DNA from 2 places in the Enterococcus eurekensis genome. Region 2 is predicted to be linked to the other one. Evidence: predicted binding sites of a transcription regulator. Region 2 holds the regulator's gene; the other holds the start of a gene.
What was found. Region 2 encodes NrdR, which represses ribonucleotide reductase genes. Its sites were predicted from a motif close to ACACNATATATNGTGT; they were not measured.
Positions count from the first base shown of each region.

Region 1: ACFO3L_RS09720 (vitamin B12-dependent ribonucleotide reductase) is a predicted target of NrdR. The motif match lies at 2,262-2,277, and genes of this name have one in related genera.

Region 1 covers NZ_JBHSGT010000060.1:27,917-32,475, forward strand. Annotated here, with positions in the region: gene ACFO3L_RS09720 (vitamin B12-dependent ribonucleotide reductase) at 1-2,235, opposite strand, end outside; gene ACFO3L_RS09725 (YoaK family protein) at 2,467-3,150, shown strand; gene ACFO3L_RS09730 (beta-class carbonic anhydrase) at 3,169-3,720, shown strand; gene ACFO3L_RS09735 (DUF561 domain-containing protein) at 4,207-4,559, opposite strand, start outside.
Region 2 covers NZ_JBHSGT010000017.1:33,968-50,270, reverse strand. Annotated here, with positions in the region: gene clpB (ATP-dependent chaperone ClpB) at 63-2,675, opposite strand; gene ACFO3L_RS02675 (lysylphosphatidylglycerol synthase transmembrane domain-containing protein) at 2,868-3,869, opposite strand; gene pepT (peptidase T) at 3,963-5,201, opposite strand; gene ACFO3L_RS02665 (Nif3-like dinuclear metal center hexameric protein) at 5,213-6,331, opposite strand; gene ACFO3L_RS02660 (tRNA (adenine(22)-N(1))-methyltransferase) at 6,331-7,029, opposite strand; gene ACFO3L_RS02655 (hypothetical protein) at 7,106-7,558, opposite strand; gene dnaI (primosomal protein DnaI) at 7,576-8,499, opposite strand; gene ACFO3L_RS02645 (replication initiation and membrane attachment family protein) at 8,499-9,905, opposite strand; gene nrdR (transcriptional regulator NrdR) at 9,924-10,391, opposite strand; gene coaE (dephospho-CoA kinase) at 10,626-11,222, opposite strand; gene mutM (DNA-formamidopyrimidine glycosylase) at 11,226-12,065, opposite strand; gene polA (DNA polymerase I) at 12,080-14,719, opposite strand; gene ACFO3L_RS02620 (Bax inhibitor-1/YccA family protein) at 14,865-15,542, opposite strand; gene ACFO3L_RS02615 (MaoC/PaaZ C-terminal domain-containing protein) at 15,543-16,001, opposite strand; gene murC (UDP-N-acetylmuramate--L-alanine ligase) at 16,180-16,303, opposite strand, start outside.

The DNA.
Region 1 (4,559 bases), on a different contig from region 2:
ATATAGATTTTCGTAAATTTTTGCGACTTGTTGAACCGAATAACCACGCGGTGCATTGACCGTCTTCGAAATTGAACTATCTACCCAGCGTTGAATAACACATTGAACATCAACGTGAGCTTCGGGTGTCAATTCCATCGCTGAAACAAAGAATTCTGGTAAATCAGCTTTTGATGCTTGGGGTTCATTTTCTAAATATTCTTCAACAATCTCAGCATTGACTTCAATGAATTTCCCTAAGCGACCACTACGGAAATAAGAAAATGAGAAATAAGGCTCTAGTCCAGTTGAAACCCCGGCCATTGTTCCGGTTGATCCGGTTGGTGCCACCGTCAATAAGTGGGAGTTTCGAATACCATGTTCTAAAATACCTTCGCGAATTTCAGCTGGCATTTTTTTCATGTAGCCCGAATCGATGAACCTTTCGCGCAATTTTCGCGTTTCGGCATCGGTTTTACCAATCAAGAATGGAAAACTACCTTTTTCTTTGGCTAATTCAATCGATGTTTGATAGGCCGTTACCGCTATTTTTTCAAATACTTGATCAACTAAAGCATTGCCTTCAACAGAACCATACGTTTTTTCACAATAAATTAATAAATCAGCTAAGCCCATAACTCCTAATCCGACACGCCGTTCACCTTTGGCTTGTTTTTCATTTTTATCAAAGAAATAAGGTGTGGCGTCAATCACGTTATCCTGGAAACGGACGCTCGTTTCGACCGCATGCGCGAGCTTTTCAAAGTCCACTGATTTCGTTTCTTTATTGACCATGTGCGCCAAGTTGACTGCCGCTAAGTTGCAGACTGCATAAGGCGTTAACGGTTGTTCGCCACAAGGGTTAGTTGCGACAACTTTTTGACCATAAGCCGTGGCATTGGTCATTTCGTTGGCGTTATCGATAAAGAAAATACCTGGTTCTGCTGAATAGGTCGCACAAAAAGTAATTAAATCCCATAATTCACGCGCTTTAATTTCTTGATACCTCTTCACCTTACGACCGGTTGCTTCCCACTCGCGCACATCACCGATTTCAGCCCAATTTTGGTCATAATCAGTCATTTGAGTTTCATCATATTGTTCAATTGCTGGAAAACGTAATGCATATGTAGTATCTGCCTCAACCGCATCCATGAAATTTTTCGTTAGACAAACCGAAATATTGGCGCCCGATAGGAATTCACTATTTGTGACGCTATAAGTCCCGCCTTCTTGTAGTTTCATTTTTGCCTCTGCGATAAATGTTTGATTTGCTTCATCTTTAGCAAAATCTGATTGCAATAAGTGTTCTAATGCTGCTTTCTCACTTGGATTAAGTGGGGTAAACTGTAATTTTTCTTCAGCTAAACGGCGAATCGTTGCATTTGATGTCGTTTGAATTAGGTGACGTAAGATGGTTGGATTTTGCATTTTCGCTAAAATAAATTCAAAAATATCTGGGTGCCAATCAGCCATCATAATCATTTGAGCGCCACGACGGCTTCCGCCTTGTTCGACTAAATGGGTCAAGTTTGCTAAATCATTCAACCAAGAAACAGAACCGGAAGATTTACCACTCACCCCACGGACAATCGCCGAACGTGGACGTAACGTTGACCCATTCGTTCCAACGCCGCCCCCACGACTCATAATTTCCATAACTTCCTTACGGTGGTTGGCTAAACCATCGCGAGAATCATGAATGAAAGGCATGACATAGCAGTTGAAGTACGTCACCTGTGAATCCGTACCTGCACCATATAAAACACGTCCTGCTGGAATGAGATTTTGACTGACTAATTGTTCATAGAAAGCATCAAAAGCTGCTGCATATTTTTTAGGTGATTGCTCTTCTTTGGCAATTCCATGCGCGACACGTTTGGCAATTTGCTCGTAATAAAGTTCTAATGGTTTTTCGATTTCAGTTATTGGGCGAAAAACACGACCCGTACTTGCTTCTTCGCCTGACAAAGCACTACGGAATTCTTCTTCTACTTCAATTTCCAAGATATCATCTTGAATAGCGATAACATTTCCTAACCCACGTGCCGGATACTGTGGATCGGGTTTTGTCGTTAAAACGACTAAGTCACCAATAACAAGTGTTTCTCCTGTTGGGTCTTTCGCGGCATAACGATCAAGCATAATTAAACGCGAAATACCGGAAAAATGTTGCTGCATCTCAGCTGTAATCGGATAAATCCCTGGGAATCCAGGAATGATTGTATTTAAATTCTCAATTTTATTTGTTATCATTGAAAACACCCCTTAAAATTCATGAAACACAATATATAGTATCACTAAATGAATATTACCACCATATATTGTATTTTTCAACATTGACATTTTCACTATTTTCTGATAAGTGAGAATGATTCTCACTAAGAATGTGGGCTTTTTCGCTATTAAAAGCTATACTAGATACGCATAAATTTTTTATTAAATTTCTGATTATTACTACTTAAATTCGAAAGGAACCAATCACTATTGAAAGCAACCGAACCTTATTACAGACGAAAAATAATTCTCGCTTTATTTCTCAGTGGCCTGTCTGGCTTCATTGATATTTTAGGTTTATTTAGCATCGGCGGCATGTTTTTATCTTTTATGAGCGGCAATTCAACCCGTTTCGCCTTTTATTTAGCCGATGGGCATTTTAAACAAGCCTTCCCTTATTTACTAATTATCTCAGGCTTTGTTTTTGGCGCCTTTTTGGGTGATCAACTTAAAAGTCATTTTCCTAATTATAAATTAATCAGTATCTTATCAGTCGAAACCCTTTTGATTTTAAGTAGCTATATCATGCTGCATTTTACTTTCCCCGGAGAATGGACGCACCTACCTTTAACAATTGCCATGGGATTACAAAATGCGATTCAAATCGAAGTTGGAGATAAAATCGTTGGCCGAACCTTTTTTTCCGGTGTCCTTCATTCACTTGGTGCTTCCTTATCGCAACTCTTACAAAAGAAAACCTCTTGGAAATCACCTGCACTTGATTTATTAATTTGGATTGTGGCTGTCTCCGGTGCTTTTCTGGCAGGTATTCTACAACCGGACATTCCAACGAAAACCTTACTTGGTGGAGTCTCAATCATTTTACTTTTACTCATCTTTTTTATTATAATATTTAGAAGCGTGGAGAAGAAAAATTTTATCACGCTACGCTAATTTAAAGGAGACGAGGAAATGAAACAAGTTTTTCAAGATATTTTATCGTACAACGAAGCTTTTGTAGAAAACAAGGAGTACTTACCCTATCAAACCGATAGCAATCCAAATAAGAAATTAGCGATTTTAACCTGTATGGATAGTCGTTTAACTGAACTATTACCTGCAGCGCTAGGCATTAAAAATGGCGATGCCAAGACCATTAAAAATGCAGGTGGCATGATTACGAGTCCAGTTGGATCAACGATTCGTAGTTTAGTCGTATCGATTTATGCCTTTGATATTAAACAAGTCATGGTCATTGGACATGATGATTGCGGAATGAGCCATGTTGATAATTCTCCTTTACTTGAAAAAATGAAAGACCGTGGGATTTCAAAAGAAGCCTTTGAAACGTTTAATTCGGATAGCTTCGATACCGCCCGCTGGTTGGAAGGCTTTGATAACGTTGAAGAATCCGTTGCTAAAACAGTCGATGCTGTTATCAACCATCCATTAATCTCCAAAGACGTCGAAGTCCGCGGCTTTGTCATTAACCCAAACACCGGAAAATTAAGAATAGTGAAATAAGAGGTTATTGCTTTGGAGCGGTCAGCTGTGAGAGTTAACAAAACCTATGAAAAAATCGGTTTTTAATTTTATCCATAGGTTGCGTTAACTCCGAACAGTTGCTCCAACAATACCGTTTGATAAGAGGTTATAATAAAAAGTGTTCAGGGACGATGCATAAGAACAGAATATTTCAAAAGTGATTTTTACTTTTGAAAATATTTTGGCTTATGACCGAATCCCTGATTTTTTTATACCGTTTGAGATAAGAGGTTATTTTTAAAGTAGGTGATACGAGAGATAAGAAGGTTTTCGAAAAAATAGCTCTTTTATTTTTATCGGAAACAAGCTTATCTCCGAGTATCAGCTTTAAAAATACCGTTTCAATAAGAGGTTATTGCTTTGGAGCGTTTAACTCAATAGGAGGCTACTATAAAAATAAGTCCCTCCTCAATCTACCGTTTATCGCGTGATTGAGGAGGGACTTATTTTTATTGATCGTTTGGTTTATAATACCGGTAATTTAATTTGGCGGTATTCTTCTATGATTTCTTGATGAATTTGTGCGACTGGTCGGATCGAGTGAATATTGCCTAAGATTTGACCCGCCATTAACGAACCATTTTCAACATCGCCTTCGACAACCGCTTTGGCTAGTGAGCCCATAGTTAATTTTTCTAGTTCTTCACGAGGCACATCTTGATTTTCTAATTCTAAATAATGGACAGTCATCGCATTACGAATTGTTCTGACAGGTGCACCATTGCGTCGACCTGTAACTACGGTTGATGTTTCAATGGATTCAAGTACTTTTTCTTTAAAGCTTGCTGGAATCGGACACTCTTCAGATGCAAGATAGA
Region 2 (16,303 bases):
AGCATTGATTTCATGGTTTTTTGTTATTTTTACTTAAAGAATGACACGGTCTAACCTCATTCTTATTTTACACTTTCTTCAAGCAACTGGTTTTCAAAAATTAATTGATTATTTAAAACATCGATTGTTACTTGTGATTTAGGCATTACACGGCCAGCTACAATTTCTTTGGCTAGAGGTGTTTCAACTTCTTTCATGATGTAACGACGTAATGGCCGCGCACCATATGCTGGCTCATAAGAGTTTTCAGCTAACCAAGCTTTCGCTGAATCGGTAATCACCAACTCAATTTCTTGAGCAGACAAACGTTTAGCTAGTTGTTCAATCACTTTATCAACAATGCCTTTAACATTTTCTAAACTTAATGGTGTGAATAAAATCGTATCATCCACCCGATTCAAGAACTCTGGTTTAAAGTGTCCTCTCAGTGTTGCCATCACTTCTTCTTGAACAGCTTCTGGAATTTCGCCTTCTGCTGTTACGCCATTTAATAGCAGCTGAGACCCAATGTTACTTGTCATGATCAATACAGTATTTTTAAAGTCAACGACACGACCTTTTGAATCTGTTAGGCGACCATCATCTAAGACTTGCAATAAGATATTAAAGACATCTGGATGGGCCTTTTCAATTTCATCCAGTAAGACAATCGTATATGGGTTACGACGAACAGCTTCAGTCAATTGCCCTCCTTCTTCGTAACCAATATAACCTGGAGGCGCTCCGACTAAACGAGAAACAGAATGTTTTTCCATATACTCACTCATATCAATTCTCACCATATTATTCTCAGAATCAAAGAGGTTCTCAGCTAAGGCCTTAGCAAGTTCTGTTTTACCGACACCTGTTGGACCTAGGAATAAAAATGAACCTAGAGGGCGGTTTGGATCTTGTAAGCCTGCTCTTGAACGAATCACTGCATCACTCACTGCATTGACCGCTTCTTCTTGTCCAATCACGCGTTTATGTAATGTTTCATTTAAATGTAATAGTTTCGCTCTTTCACCCTCAACTAATTTCGTAACAGGAATTCCTGTTAAGCGACCAACAACGACCGCAATTTCATTATCAGTTACGGATTCTTGTAACATTTTTCCAGATTCTTGCGCATTTTTAGCTTCAAGTGCTTTAAGTTCCGCTTCCAATTGAGGAATCGTACCATGACGTAAAACAGCTGCTTTTTCTAAATCGTAATTATTTTCGGCATCTTCTAGCTCGTGTTTGGCTTGATCAATTTGACTTCGTTTATTAGACAATGCGTTGACTTCTTCTTTTTCTGTTTCCCATTGCATCTTCATTTGGTTCGCTTCTTCTCTTAACTCCGCTAACTCTTCTTGTAAGATACTTAGGCGTTTTTTTGATGCGTCATCCGATTCTTTTTTTAATGCAGCTTCTTCAATCTCTAGCTGCATTAAGCGCCTTGTTACTTGATCAAGTTCTGTCGGCATTGAATTCATTTCGACACGAATGGTTGCTGATGCTTCGTCAACTAAATCAATAGCTTTATCTGGTAAAAAACGATCAGTAATGTATCGATCGGATAAAACGGCAGCTGCTACAAGCGCATTATCATGGATATTTACGCCATGATGAATTTCAAAACGTTCTTTTAAACCACGTAAAATTGAAATGGTATCTTCTACAGTCGGTTCTTTGACAAGGACTTTTTGGAAACGGCGCTCTAAAGCTTTGTCTTTTTCCATATATTCACGATATTCATCGAGCGTTGTTGCCCCAATTGTGTGCAACTCACCACGCGCTAACATCGGTTTCAACAAGTTCCCCGCATCCATACTACCTTCTGTTTTACCTGCTCCAACAATATTATGAATTTCATCGATAAACAAAATAATTTGCCCGTCTGATTTTTTTACTTCTTTCAAGACGGCTTTAAGACGTTCTTCAAATTCACCTCGGAATTTAGCTCCAGCAATTAAAGCACCCATATCAAGTGAAAAAATCGTTTTATCTTTTAAGTTCTCTGGCACATCTTTACGCACGATACGTTGTGCTAATCCCTCAACAATTGCTGTTTTTCCGACACCTGGCTCCCCAATTAATACGGGATTATTCTTTGTTTTACGCGTTAAAATACGGATAACATCTCGAATTTCTTCATCTCGTCCAATAATTGGATCCATTTTTCCTTTTTTTACTAATTGGACTAAATCAACACCATATTTTTCTAAGGCTTTGTATTGTTCTTCTTGATTTTGTGATGTCACACGATCGCCTCCTCGTATTTCTTCAATGTTTTTTCGAATGTTTTTTTCTGTAATCCCTTGTTTCGTTAAATAAACGGTTAATGGGTAATTTTTTAATTTCATTAACGCTAGGATAACAATTTCAGTTGCTAAGTACTCATCTTCAAATTGCTCTTTGAAATGTTCGGCTTCATTTAATAACTGGAATAAATTACTACTCATCGACTGTCCATATTGAACATTGCTACCCGAAACGGTCGCTTTACGATCGAGTTCTTTATCAATTTCGTTTTCAAAAGCTTCGACATTTAAGCCTAAGTCATGATAGAAATTTCGAGCAAATTGATTGGGTTGCATAAATATTTTCCATAGGTGAACAATATCGATTTCCTGATGGTGTCGCGTCATAGCGACTTGTTGTGCTTCTGCAATGGCACTTTGTAAAGTGGACGTCATTTTTTCAATATTCATTGCTTGTTCCTCCCATCTTGAGATTTTAACCTCAACTATTATTATAAAACCTTGGTCAGTTTTGGTCAAATATTTCACTTATTCAAAGTTGAAATGTTTAAAATTCTTTAAAGGTAAAATAACAGCTGTCAAACTTGATTTATTTATAAAAAAAACAGGGATAAAAAACCAACCTTCGGCTCTTTCCCTGTCTCAATCTTTTTCAGTTTTTTTTCTGGAGATAAAAGTGTACGCCCCACCAATTATAAAAGGTAAAATAAATGTCGCAAAACGGTAAAGCAACAGTGATGAAGCCGCATCGACTTTTCCAACATAGGGACTAAAAAAGATCATATAACTAATCTCAAATGATCCCACGCCACCTGGTGTCGGTATCACGCCTGAAATAACTGTCACGAAACTAATAAGTGCTAAAGAAATAAACAAGTTAAATTCAGGATGATCTGCTTTTAAACAGATATAAGGAATAATAAACCAAATCAATGCTTTGACGATTCCCCAAAATATCATTTCAAACAACAGCTTTTTTTTACGCATCAAATCACTCGTCATTTGTCGTAGCGCATTAATTTGTAAGTTGACTTGATCGACTTTAGCTCGCCACTTCACTTTTTTTATCCATCGGTCACATAAGATAACAAATAAAATTTGTAGTGGCATGCTTAATGCAGCTAACAAAATAATGCCATTAATCAATAAATTAATGAAAATACAAATAATAACTACCAAAACTATTTCAGTTGAGAACAGGTACCATTCAGTAATTAAAAAGAAAATAGCCAAAACACAAGCAGCTGTCTTAAATAGCATGAAACGAAAAACAGCAACACCTACTCCCTCAGAGATGGTCAGTTTTTTTCGATGATAGAAATTAATTTCTGCTAGCCAAGTCCCTGCCCCAAAAGTCACTACTCGATAAAAAGCTGCGTAACAAGAGGCCATCATACCTTCCCAGCTTCGAAAAGGCTTTTCAGTTACCTTGATAATTGTTTGAACCATCTTTCCTTCAACGAGTTGATAAATAATTCCTAAAAAAATAACAATCAAGACCAACCAAATACTCGTTTCAAGCAACTCAAGAAAAATCGCATCAAAAGAAGACCATAAATATTTGACAAAATAACCAATTAAAAGAAAGAAAATGGTCGGTTTGATGATTGCTTTCATTGTTATCCTTTGTTTCAATTCGGACATTTTGATTGCCTCTGCTTTCATTTAACTTTTAAAGGGAGACTTGGACAAATACAAGTCCCCCTTCTTCATTACAAAACATTTGATAAATGGGCCTTACTTCGTGTTTAATTCAGCAATTTTAACAATCACATCGCATGCTTTTTCCATTGATTCAAGTGCAACAAATTCAAAACGACCATGCATGTTTTCACCACCAGCAAAAATATTTGGTGTTGGTATTCCCATAAATGAAATTTTAGAGCCATCTGTTCCGCCACGAACCGGTTCAATTAATGGTTTAATCCCTAATTCGAGCATGGCATTTTTTGCCAATTCAACAATGCTCATATCTTTTTCGATAACTTCTTTCATGTTGTAGTAATTATCGTTCATATCAACCACTACACGCTGTGTTTCATCAAAACGACGATTCATTTTCTCTTGAATATCCAACACAAGGGCTTTTCTTGCTAGGAATCTTTCACGATCATGGTCACGGATAATAATTGAAAAAGTTGCTTCTTCTGAATTTCCAGTTAAATTGGTTAAGTGGAAGAATCCTTCTGAACCTTCCGTTTTTTCTGGCACTTCATCAACTGGTAGAGCATTATTAAATTCAATCGCTAAAGTTAAAGCATTAATCAAGGTATTTTTCGCTGTACCTGGATGAACATTTTTACCATGAATAGTAATGTCAGCTTGGGCAGCATTAAACGTTTCATACTGTAACTCACCAACCGGACCGCCATCCATTGTGTAAGCAAAATCAACACCAAATTGCTCAACATCAAATTTATTCGCTCCGACTCCAATTTCTTCATCCGGTCCGAAAGCTACTTTGATTTCACCATGTTCGATTTCAGGATTTTTAATCAAAATTTCCATTGCTGTCATAATTTCAGCAATTCCTGATTTATCATCGGCACCAAGTAAAGTCGAACCATCTGTTGTGATTAATGTTTGGCCTTTGTAATTTTTTAAGTTTGGAAAGTCTTTTACGTTTAACGTATATTTTCCTCCTTCATCTAATGCAATGGTTGACTCGCCATCATAATTTTCAATAATTTGTGGACTAACGTTTACCGCATTGAAATCAGCCGTATCTAAGTGTGCAATAAATCCCATTGAACGAACTTTTTTTGTCGTATTTGATGGTAAAGTTGCCATCACGAAACCATTCGACTCATTATAAAGAACATCGGACATGCCTAATTCTTCTAATTCAGCTTTTAAAATCAAGGCAAAATCAACTTGCGATTGCGTCGAAGGTGTTGTTGTACTAGTTGGATCTGATTGTGTTTCAATTTGAACATAGCGTAAAAAACGTGGTAATAAATTTTCATATTTAGACATTGTAAGACTCCTTATCTTGTTTGAAATGGATTTGTGTTTGTTTCAGAAGCAATAATTTCTACTTCCCAATTCTCTTCTTGTTTCCAAGTATTCATTTGTTCTGCAAATTTCGGCACGCACAACTTCTCAATGTGGTGTCCTGGATCAATGACGGTCAATCCAGTTGCTTGAATATCATGTGCGGTATGATAGTAAACATCCCCGGTTAAATAAACGTCAGCCTTTTGACGAATCGCGTCTGGGTAGAATTTTTCACCCGATCCACCACAAATTGCTACCCGCTGAACCATTTTTTTTGAATCATCGGATTCAATTAAACGCACATCTGCTAAATCAAAAGTCTCCTTCACATGTGTAATGAAATCTTCTAAGGTCAGTGGTTTTTCTAAGTTACCAATTCGACCAAGACCATACGTTTTTGGTGGATTATCCAATTGTAAAATATCAAAAGCAGGTTCTTCATAAGGATGTACTTGATACATCGCTGCCAGTACCTTTGTTTCAAGTGTTTGCGGATAAATAACTTCAATTCGTTCTTCTTCAACAACTTCAGCTTGGTTAATTTGTCCAATTGTTGGGTTTGCCTGCTCATTGGGCGTAAAACGTCCTTCACCTTTCAATGAATAACTAGCATGGTGATAATTGCCGATATTGCCCGCACCGCTTTGCCCCAATCTCTGACGCATTTGTTCTGCTTGTTCAATTGGAACATAAACAACTAATTTTTTCATTGGTACTTCATGAGTTTTGGATAAATAGTTATCGACTTCAACACCGAGCACTTCACAAAACCAATCATTCAGTCCGCCTTCAATGATATCCATATTTGTATGTGCGGCATAAACACTAATATCATGTTTAACTAAATCCAAATACATCGCATTTTGCGGTGTATCTGGGACAAGGCGTTGGATTGGTCGAAAAATTGGCGGATGTTTAGCAATAATTAAGTCAACTTGCTTCTCAATTGCTTCTTTAACGACTTCTGGTCGCACATCTAAAGTCATCATAATTTTTTTGATTTCTCGATCTAGCGATCCAATATGCAAACCAACGGGATCCCCTTCTTCGGCTAACCATAATGGACAAAAAGCTTCAAAACGACGAATAAAATCCAGTCCATAAACCATTAAACCAAAACCTCCTGAATCCAGCTAAGTTGTTCTTTCACTTCAGCAACTTTTGATCGGGGAACGACATGTGCTTTCATCAAATCACCCAAAACGCGCTCTTTACTTTTAACTTCACGTTGCCATTTTTTGATAAACGTCTCATTTTTTTCTTGCAACAAGAATGGCCCAAACAGTAATTCCTGTTCAGTATAATGCACATTCCCCACCGGTTTTGCAACAATAATCTCATAAATTTTATCATTTTCTTCTAAAATTTCTTCATCAACAATTCCATATCCATTTAACATCAGCCATTCTCTGAGCGTTCGTTCACCAATATTTGGCTGTAAAATCAGTGTTTCATTTTTCTTTAATTGACCTTGTTTTATACCATTCTCTAAAATTTGACGAATCAACGTACCACCCATGCCCGCAATCGTAATGGCATCCACTTGATCTTCATCATGAATTGCCGCTAAACCATTGGCTAAACGGACAATAATTTTTTCTGACAATAAGTTTTTAGCTACTTGTTTTTTAGCTGACTCATAAGGACCTTTAACTACTTCACCTGCAACTGCATATGAAATTTTTCCGTTTATAGTTAAAAAAGTCGGCAAATAAGCATGATCCGAACCAATGTCTGCTAAGCGTGCACCCTGAGGTACTTTTTCTCCGACTTTCTTCAAACGTAAAGATAATACTTGTTCATTCACTACTTTTAACCTCCAAAATACTAAAGAAGCTCTGACAGCGAATTTATTTCTGGCTAGTCAGAGCATTCGAGTAAAGTTATTTCATTAATTCGATGGAAATGATGGAATTTCCAGGTATTTGTGGTGGAATTGACATTGTCATAACAGCAGGTTCTCCTAAGGTAACCTTTAACTGGCTGCCGACTTTGATTTCTTCTACAGGCATTTCAAGCGTTGCCGGATCCACATTTAATGCAACACCATTTTGAAATGACCCAATCGACTCCTCTGAATCTTCGACTGCAACGGGATCTTCAAGTAAAATTTGAATCGCTGGAGTGCTTGATTCTAAATCCGTGACACTGACAACTGTTGCTGTAAATACCATTTCTCCCGCCTCCGTTGTTGACATTTCCGATGTTTCTGAAGACTCTACTGTTGTTGTCTCATTGACCTTTGAACTTGATGAGCTTCCACCTTCATTTGATCCACATGCGCCTAAAATAAACATACTAAGTAACAAGACAGCTGGTGCTGTTATTTTTTTCATAGAAATTCCTCCTAAGATTAGTTTCTTCGATTATTTCCCGACATACTAATTTCCTTTGTTAAATAGCGAATTCGTTCCATTATTCGTTTGGCTTTTAGCGGCTCTTCATCGCCTCGTTGGGTAACAGACAGATGTTGCTCTAACTCCAACATTGTAAAATTAGAGCTAAAGAAAGTTGGTAACTGTTCTTGCATGCGGTGCTGTAAGATAACGCCAAAAACTTCATCACGAATCCAGCTGCTCATCGCATCAGCCCCGATATCATCAAGCATCAGAATTGGTGCTTGTTTAATTGCATTTAATTTTTCACCAACCAAATCTTTTCCGATTGCTTGCTTCATATCAACTGCAAAAGTTGGAAAATGTAGAAGCGTAGTGGAATAGCCCGCTTCAGCTAATTCGCGCGCAATCGCTCCAAGTAAATAGGTTTTACCAATACCAAAACTCCCAACTAAGTATAGCCCTTTGTGAAAATCCTTCGGTTGATTGGTATAATTTTCAACAAAATCATAAGCTGCAAAAATTGCTTGTGCACGTTCCGTTGTTTGTTCGTAATTCTTAAAATTGGCTTCTTGGATGTCTTTAGGCATATTGATGGAACGAATGCGATTACGAACCTCTTCGCGATGTTTATACGCTAGCAAACCTTGCGTCGGCACATACGTTACATCAATCGAATGAAAGTTCAATGTCAGTTGAGGCTCATATCCCGGAGCAATCATCTTTTCTGATTGCTCATTAAATTTTCGTTTTTCTTGGACAAATTCATATAACTTAGCGTAACTTTTTTCGATATCTTGCGGTGTTAAATAATCATTATGTTTTTCTAGAAAGGCTTTGACTTCTGGATCATTTAGCACTTCTTGCATCATTTCTTGATAACGAAGACGATAATTCTTTTGATCCAAAATTTTTGACAACTGGCTTCCAATGTTATCCATCAACTTTCACCTTCCTTTCTTTTCAAATAAGCTTGTAGACGTTTATTAAGCTCTGCTTGAATGTTTGGGTCTTCAGCAGCGGGCTCTTTTGTGGCTTTTTTCGTCTCTTTAGCCCAATCCGGCAGTTTTTCCACCCGAACATTATTCCTTGAATAGTTATTCGGTCGCGTATTGCGTCTTTTCTCTTTTTCTTCTTGTTTTTCTTTCGCTTCTTTTACATATTCACGCACATACTTAATGGCCGTTTCCGGTGCTTTAAAACCTTTTTCCGACCAGTTAGTGGCAATTGCATTGACAAAGTTCCCTTGTAGCGTACTATTGTTTTGAATCACTAACACGTAATGAATTAAAATATTAATAACCGAGTTTGGTAACGGACTGCGTTCAACAAGCGAGCGTAGCAACCAAGTCTCATTATCCGTTACATAACTTTTCTTCTCCGTTTTAATCGATTCTAGAAAATCAAAAGGTGCTGTTTTTTCACTCGTTTTGATTAGCTCAATATCCCGTTCAGAGTAACCTGTTTGACGTAATAAATTATAACGTTGCTCATTTTCCCCTACATTCGGTTGTACTTGTGGTTTAAATTGGCGTTTATTCCGCTCTAAAATTAATCTTTGAAGAGCTTTTAGCTCAACTTCTCCCGTATCAATTGCCACAACATCAGCGAGTAATTCGACCAATTCTAATTCCTTATAACCATAGAGACTCGCATATATACTTAATTGCTCTTTGAATTCTGGGGTAAAGTTTTGCTCAATAATGTATTTCTTTTTAGCCAAGGCGATTAAATATTCCCAGTCAATCAAGGATTGATTGGTGCAAATTCTTTTTGTCGGTTCCGACTGATAACTCTCAGAAATATTATCTAGTTTCTCTGATGCAAGGGCAAATGACTCCATATTCAATTGGCCATAAACCTCAGTGAAGTTAGCCGTAATTTCTTGATAGTCTCCTCGTTCAATTCGCTTTGGTTGAAAACGACTCGTCAATTGTTGGAACTTACGATCCCCGACTGCTTGATTTAATAAAAAACTATAAGTGACGTCTTTCATAAACGCTTGTGGCGCTAGCGGTTCTTCTAATTGATAGATAAACATCTTACCAAACTCCGCGTCTTCTTTTTGAAAAACACTTAAAAGCCCCATACCTTCCAGCCTTTTTCGAGCAACTAAAAAATCAGGTAAACCGATGTTTAGCGCGTTTAAACAATCCAAATGAATAAACTCTAATTCTTTTTGATCCCCTTCATCGCCAATTAATTGAAAATAAAGGGCTAATGCTGTCGGTCCGATGATTGGCTGATACAAATAAATCAGACCATCATTGCCTTCTTTAGATAAGGGGAGGGATTTAAACACTTGATAAATCGCATTCGGTGTGACTTCATCCCAAGCACTTCTCATTGAATCCCTCACCTCCTGTTATTCTTTCTCTTTTGGTTTTTCAACGATATCTTGTAGCTCTTTTAAGAACACTGACATATCCTTAAATTGACGATAAACACTCGCAAAACGAATATAAGCAATTTCGTCTAAATCAACTAAATATTCCATCACATATTCACCAATCAAATTGGTTGGAATCTCATTTTCGCCTGATTCGCGAATTTTTCTTTCAACTTTATCAACGATATTTTCCATTTGTCCCATCGTAACGGGACGTTTTTCTGCGGAACGCACTAGACCACGTAAAACTTTATCCCGATTAAATTCTTCTCTCGTGCCATTTTTTTTAATTACAAGTAAAGGGGTTTCTTCTATTCTTTCAAAAGTGGTAAAACGGAACCCACAACTTTCACACTCACGACGACGGCGGATCGCACGTCCATCATCCGCTTGTCGGCTATCAATTACTTTTGAACTGTTATGATGACATTTCGGGCATTGCATATTCCCACCTCATTTTCTTTTATTTGAAAAAAGCATTCAATATGAACACTCTAAGTAGCTATATTATAACATGGTTTTTCGATTTACTTGCGGATAAACCTCAATTCCTTATACATTTTTCAAGGTTTTTTTACTTTTATGAAAAAACAAGGTGCGTTTTTTGACATTTCAATGATTTCTCGGTTTATTGAAAATAAAAAGAGGCAAAACGAAAATTCGCTGCCTCTTTCTGACTTAAATATATTGTTGTGCTTTTAACCATGCAACCACTTGTGCTTTGGTTTCAGCTATTGATCCTTGATTATCAAAGATAATTTGACTTTTCTCTTTTTTCTCTTCAATTGGCCATTGACTAGCAATTCGTTTTTTCGCTTCTACTTCCGATAAATCATCGCGTTGCATTAAGCGTTGTAATTGAATGTCTTCTGGAACGTAAACCGTCGCAATTTCATCTATATTATCCGTATAACCTGCTTCAAATAATAAAGGGATATCAACAACGACTAGACGAGATTTTTGCTTACTAGCGATTATTTTCGCCAAAATGGCCTTACGTAAAAAAGGATCCAATAATTGATCTAAAACTTGACGTTTCTCTGGATGGGAAAAAATAATCTGTCCTAGTTTTTTACGATCCAATTCCCCATTTTCCAAGAGAACCTCCTCGCCAAACTCTGCTTCGATCGCTGTCAGTGCTGGCTGCCCTATTTCCACAATTTCACGGGCAACTTCATCACCATCAACGATTGGAAAACCATATTCACGAAAGGTTTTTACGACTGTACTTTTACCGGTTGCGATTCCACCTGTTAAACCTAATACAAATCCCATCACTTACCCACCGACTTTCTTTTGACAAGTTGGACAGAAATGCGTACCGCGTTGCGCCACTTTTATTTTTTCAATGGGTGTTTGACAACGTGGACAAGATTTGCCTGTTTGATCATAAACAACTAACGACACTTGAAACTCTCCAATCTCACCTAATGCATTGACATACGAGCGAATCGTGGTTCCGCCCGCTTCAACGGCATTACCTAGTACCTTGATTGTCCCTTCATAAAGCAAACCAATTTCCTCTTTTGTCAAACTGTTCGCTGGACGCTCTGGATGAATTTTAGCGAACCAAAGGGCTTCGTCTACATAAATATTCCCTAAACCAACGACAATTTTTTGATTTAACAACAAGGGTTTGATAGCCATCGTCTTTAACGATAGAGCTTTCTCAAAAGCGTCCAACTTAAAATCAGTCGACAGTGGTTCTGGACCTAGTTGCTTAATTCCTTTGTACTCCGAACTTTGGTCTTTACCGACTAATGCCATCCGACCAAACTTGCGAACGTCACGGTACTGCAATTGACTGCCATCGGTAAAATGAAAAATCACGTGTGTATGTTTCGTAATCATGACTTCTTGATTTCGGGTAAAAAATTCATACTTGCCCTCCATCCGTAAATGAGAAACCAAGTCAAACTGACTTAATTTAAAAATCAAAAATTTTCCACGACGACTCATCGCTTCAATTGTTTGTCCGATAAGATATTCTTGAAAAATTGGGACTTCTGGCATCTCAATGATTCTCGGCCAAAACACTTCGACTTTGGCAATCGTCTTTCCTAAAACTAATTGTTGTAGACCTTTTCTAACGGTTTCTACTTCTGGTAATTCTGGCACGTTAGAAACCTCCCTTATTTTGCTTCATACCATGTTTTTCCCCAACTACTATCCGTGGTTAAAGGAACATGTAAAGATACCGCTGTTTCCATCGATTCTTTAACTAGTTGATCTAACTTTTCTAGCTCCGTTGCTGGCACTTCAAATACCAACTCATCATGTACTTGTAACAGCATGTTTGCTTCTAATTTTTCTTCTTTTAAGCGTTTCGCTAAATGAATCATCGCAATCTTTAAAATATCTGCGGCGCTCCCTTGAATTGGTGAGTTAATTGCTGTTCGTTCAGCAAAAGAACGTAAATTAAAGTTTCTTGAATTAATATCTGGTAAATAGCGGCGACGCTGAAATAATGTTTCGACATATCCTGTGTCTTTTGCTTCTCTGACAACTGACTCCATATATTCTTTAACACCTGGGTAACGTTTAAAATAGGTGTCGATATATTGTTGCGCTTCTTTTCGAGTAATACCTAAGTTTTGCGACAAGCCATAGTCTGAAATACCATAAACAATTCCAAAGTTCACCGCTTTTGCATCACGACGCATATTGGGAGTAACTTGTTTTGCATCATCAATTCCAAAGACACGCATTGCTGTACTTGTATGAATGTCTTGACCTTCAACAAAGGCTTGTTTCAAGTGTTCATCGTTTGAAATATGAGCGAGTACGCGTAATTCAATTTGCGAATAATCCGATGAATAAATTAGCCAATCTTCTTTTTTGGGGATGAAAGCTTCACGTATTTTTCGTCCTTCTTCTAAACGAATTGGAATATTTTGCAAGTTTGGATCCACCGAGCTTAAGCGTCCTGTTTGTGTTAATGTTTGGACATAACGCGTATGCACGCGCCCATCAGCTTGAATCATTTTTAGCAGACCTTCAACATAAGTCGATTGAATTTTGGCAATTTGACGATAAACTAAAATATCATCAACAATTGGTGCTTGCTCACGTAGTTGTTCCAAAACATCGACCGCTGTTGAATAACCCGTTTTGGTTTTCTTAATAACAGGTAAGCCCATTTTTTCAAATAAAATCACACCTAATTGCTTCGGTGAATTCAAATTAAATTTCTCGCCAGCAAGTTCATAAATTTTTTGCTCAATCGCATTTAAACGTTCCGCAAATTCACCTTTCATTTGTTCTAAACGATGTCCATCAACCGTAATCCCTAAAATTTCCATTTCAGCTAGTACTTCGGATAATGGTAATTCAATTTCATAGAATAAAGAGACTTGCTCTTTTTCTTTTAATTCCGTTACTAATTGTGTGCTTAACCATTCGATGGCAACCACTTTACGTGCAAGATGCTCAAATAAAACATCATCCTCGGGTACAGCGATTTTTGCGCCCTTGCCATAAATCATTGTATCTGAATGAATCGCATCATAGCCATAATGGTGCGCTACTGCAGAAATATCATTGCTTTGATCATTCGTATTTAATAAATAAGCTGCTAATAGAATATCAAAGGTACAGCCTTTTAATTGAACGCCTTCCTTAGACAACGCAACAATGGTTCGTTTAGCGTCATAAACATGCTTTTTCTTCGAAGCATCTTCTAGCCAATTCTTAAACGGGGTTTGTTCTAAAATAGCTAGGTCTTTTGAAACATAGACTTTCTCTTTGGTTCCCCAGACAAGACCAACAATCTCACCTACATGGTAATTTTCACTTAGCATTTCCACGTATAGAGCTGATTCATCTTGGAACATTTCGTCTGTTGTTTGAGTAACAACTTCGAAATCAATTGCTTCTAACTCTGAGACTTCTTCGACAATGTTTAATTTTTCTAAGAATGTATTGAAATTCATCTCTTTATAAAAAGGAATTAACTTATCTATATCTTTCCCTTCATATTTTAAATCTTCCACTTGGACCGTAATTGGTGAGTCCGTATGAATTGTTGCTAATTTCTTTGATAAGAAAGCTTGCTCTTTATCATTAATCAAGTTTTCTTTCATTTTGCTCTTCTTCAATGAATCGATATGTTCATAAATTCCCTCAATCGAACCAAACTCATTCAATAACTTAATCGCTGTTTTTTCACCGACTTTTGTGACACCCGGAATATTATCTGACGCATCACCAGCCAAACCTTTTAAGTCAATAATTTGTAATGGTGATAACCCTTGATATTTTTCAGCAATAAACTCTGGCGTACAAACTTCAACTTCGCTAACGCCTTTTAATGTAATATTAACCGTTACATCATCTGTTACTAACTGCGTTAAATCTCTATCACCAGTTAAAACAACCACGTCAAATTTCTCTTTATCAACTTGCTTCGCTAACGTTCCGATGATATCGTCTGCTTCATAGTTATCTAGTTCATAATGCTCCACACCTAAAGCATTAATCAACTCGCGAATATAAGGCATTTGTTCTTTAAATTCACTAGGGGTCTTTGAGCGGCCACCTTTATATTCATCGTACCATTCATGTCTAAATGTCGTTCTCCCTGCATCAAAAGCAACTAAAACGTGGGTGGGATTTTCTCTAGCCATCATGTTATCAAACATTGTATGAAAAGCATAAATCGCATTTGTATGTAAACCATTGTTATTTTTGAATCGATCCAATGAATTATGTAAAGCATAGAATGCACGAAAAGCCACACTGTTGCCATCGATTAAAAGTAATTTATTTTTCATTGAGTTACGCTCCTTCTTTTTTCGTCCTTAATCATTTTAACAAAGATATCCAAGGAATGCGATTAATTCGCTAGTTTTTAAAATCGATATAAAAAAACTAGTGTGACACTCTACAATTGAGTCCCACACTAGTTTATGTTATCTTTTAGTCTCTTGAAAAAATTCTTAATAATGACAAGAATAAGTTAATAAAGTCTAAGTACAATTGTAGTGCCATAAAAGCTGCAATTCCTGTATTGTCTTGACCAATTGTTGCTTGATACATGTGACGAATTCTTTGATTATCATAGGCAATTAAACCAACGAAAATAATTACCGTAACATAAGATAAGAAGTAATCAATTGCTGCACTACCTAAAAATAAATTAATAAGCGTCGCAACGATAACACCCCATAACAATCCAATCGCTGCACGACCCATACCGGTCAAATCTTTTTTAGTCATAACACCAAAAATAGACATCCCAACAAAAGTAATACTAGCAACTCCAAAAGCTTTCGCTACATCAGCCATCGAGTAAGCCGCTAAAGTAACTGCCAAGATAAAACCCATAAGTAGCGAGTAAACGATAAAGCCCGCAACTGTTAACGATGGATTTTTCTGTGCTTTTGCACTTAACAGTAAAACTAAAATAATTTGAACTATCCATAAACCAGTTAGACCAAATGGAAATCCAGAAATAATACTAACCGTTTGTTCAAAGAAAAATCCCATTGCCAAGTACGCTGTTATTGCCGTAATTGCTAAACCTAAACTAAAAATTCCATAGACTTTTGAATAAAATTGATTCAAGCCTTTTGTTTCAATTGCTGTATTATTCAATTATATCTCCTCCTTAGATTGATGACTTGGTGGTTGTACTAAAACAACCGCATCGAGTACACGATGATCGGAAGCATTCATCGCTTCAACAGAAATCGTTACGACCTCTTTCATTTTATCGACTTTAATCACTTCAAAAGTAAAAGTGATTGTTTCATAATGATAAACAGGTTCGACAAAATTTACCGATAAATTAACAACATGTGAACCCGGTCCTGGCAAGTGCTTCGAAACGGCACTTGTAATAATTCCAGTCAACATAATCGATGGCACGATTGGTTGTTCAAATTCCGTTTGAGTAGCATAATCATGCTGAATATATAACGGATTAGCATCATTTGTTAGTCCTAAATAAAGCAAAATTTGTTGATCCTCAATTACTTCTGTTAAAGATAACGAATCGCCTTCTTCGATTTCTTCAATTGTTTTTCCTATTTTACGTGGTTTCCCAATATTCAAAATAGTAACCCCCAAGGTTTATAATATCTATTATTTTATCAAAGGTAGCCAAAAGTGCAAGTATGAAACGTTAATATTCATAAAAGATTCATGTTTTTACGATTAAATTTACTAGCATATTATATAAAAAAACAACCTCTAGAAGCATGGTCACTTCAAAAGGTTGCTTTCTTTTAAATTATAAGCGATTGCGAGTGGTGTTACTTAATAACGTTTCATAAGCACGTTCAAATTTTTGAACATCGCCTGCGCCCATGAAAATCATAACCGCATCCCCGTGATCAAGTAATGGCGAAACATTG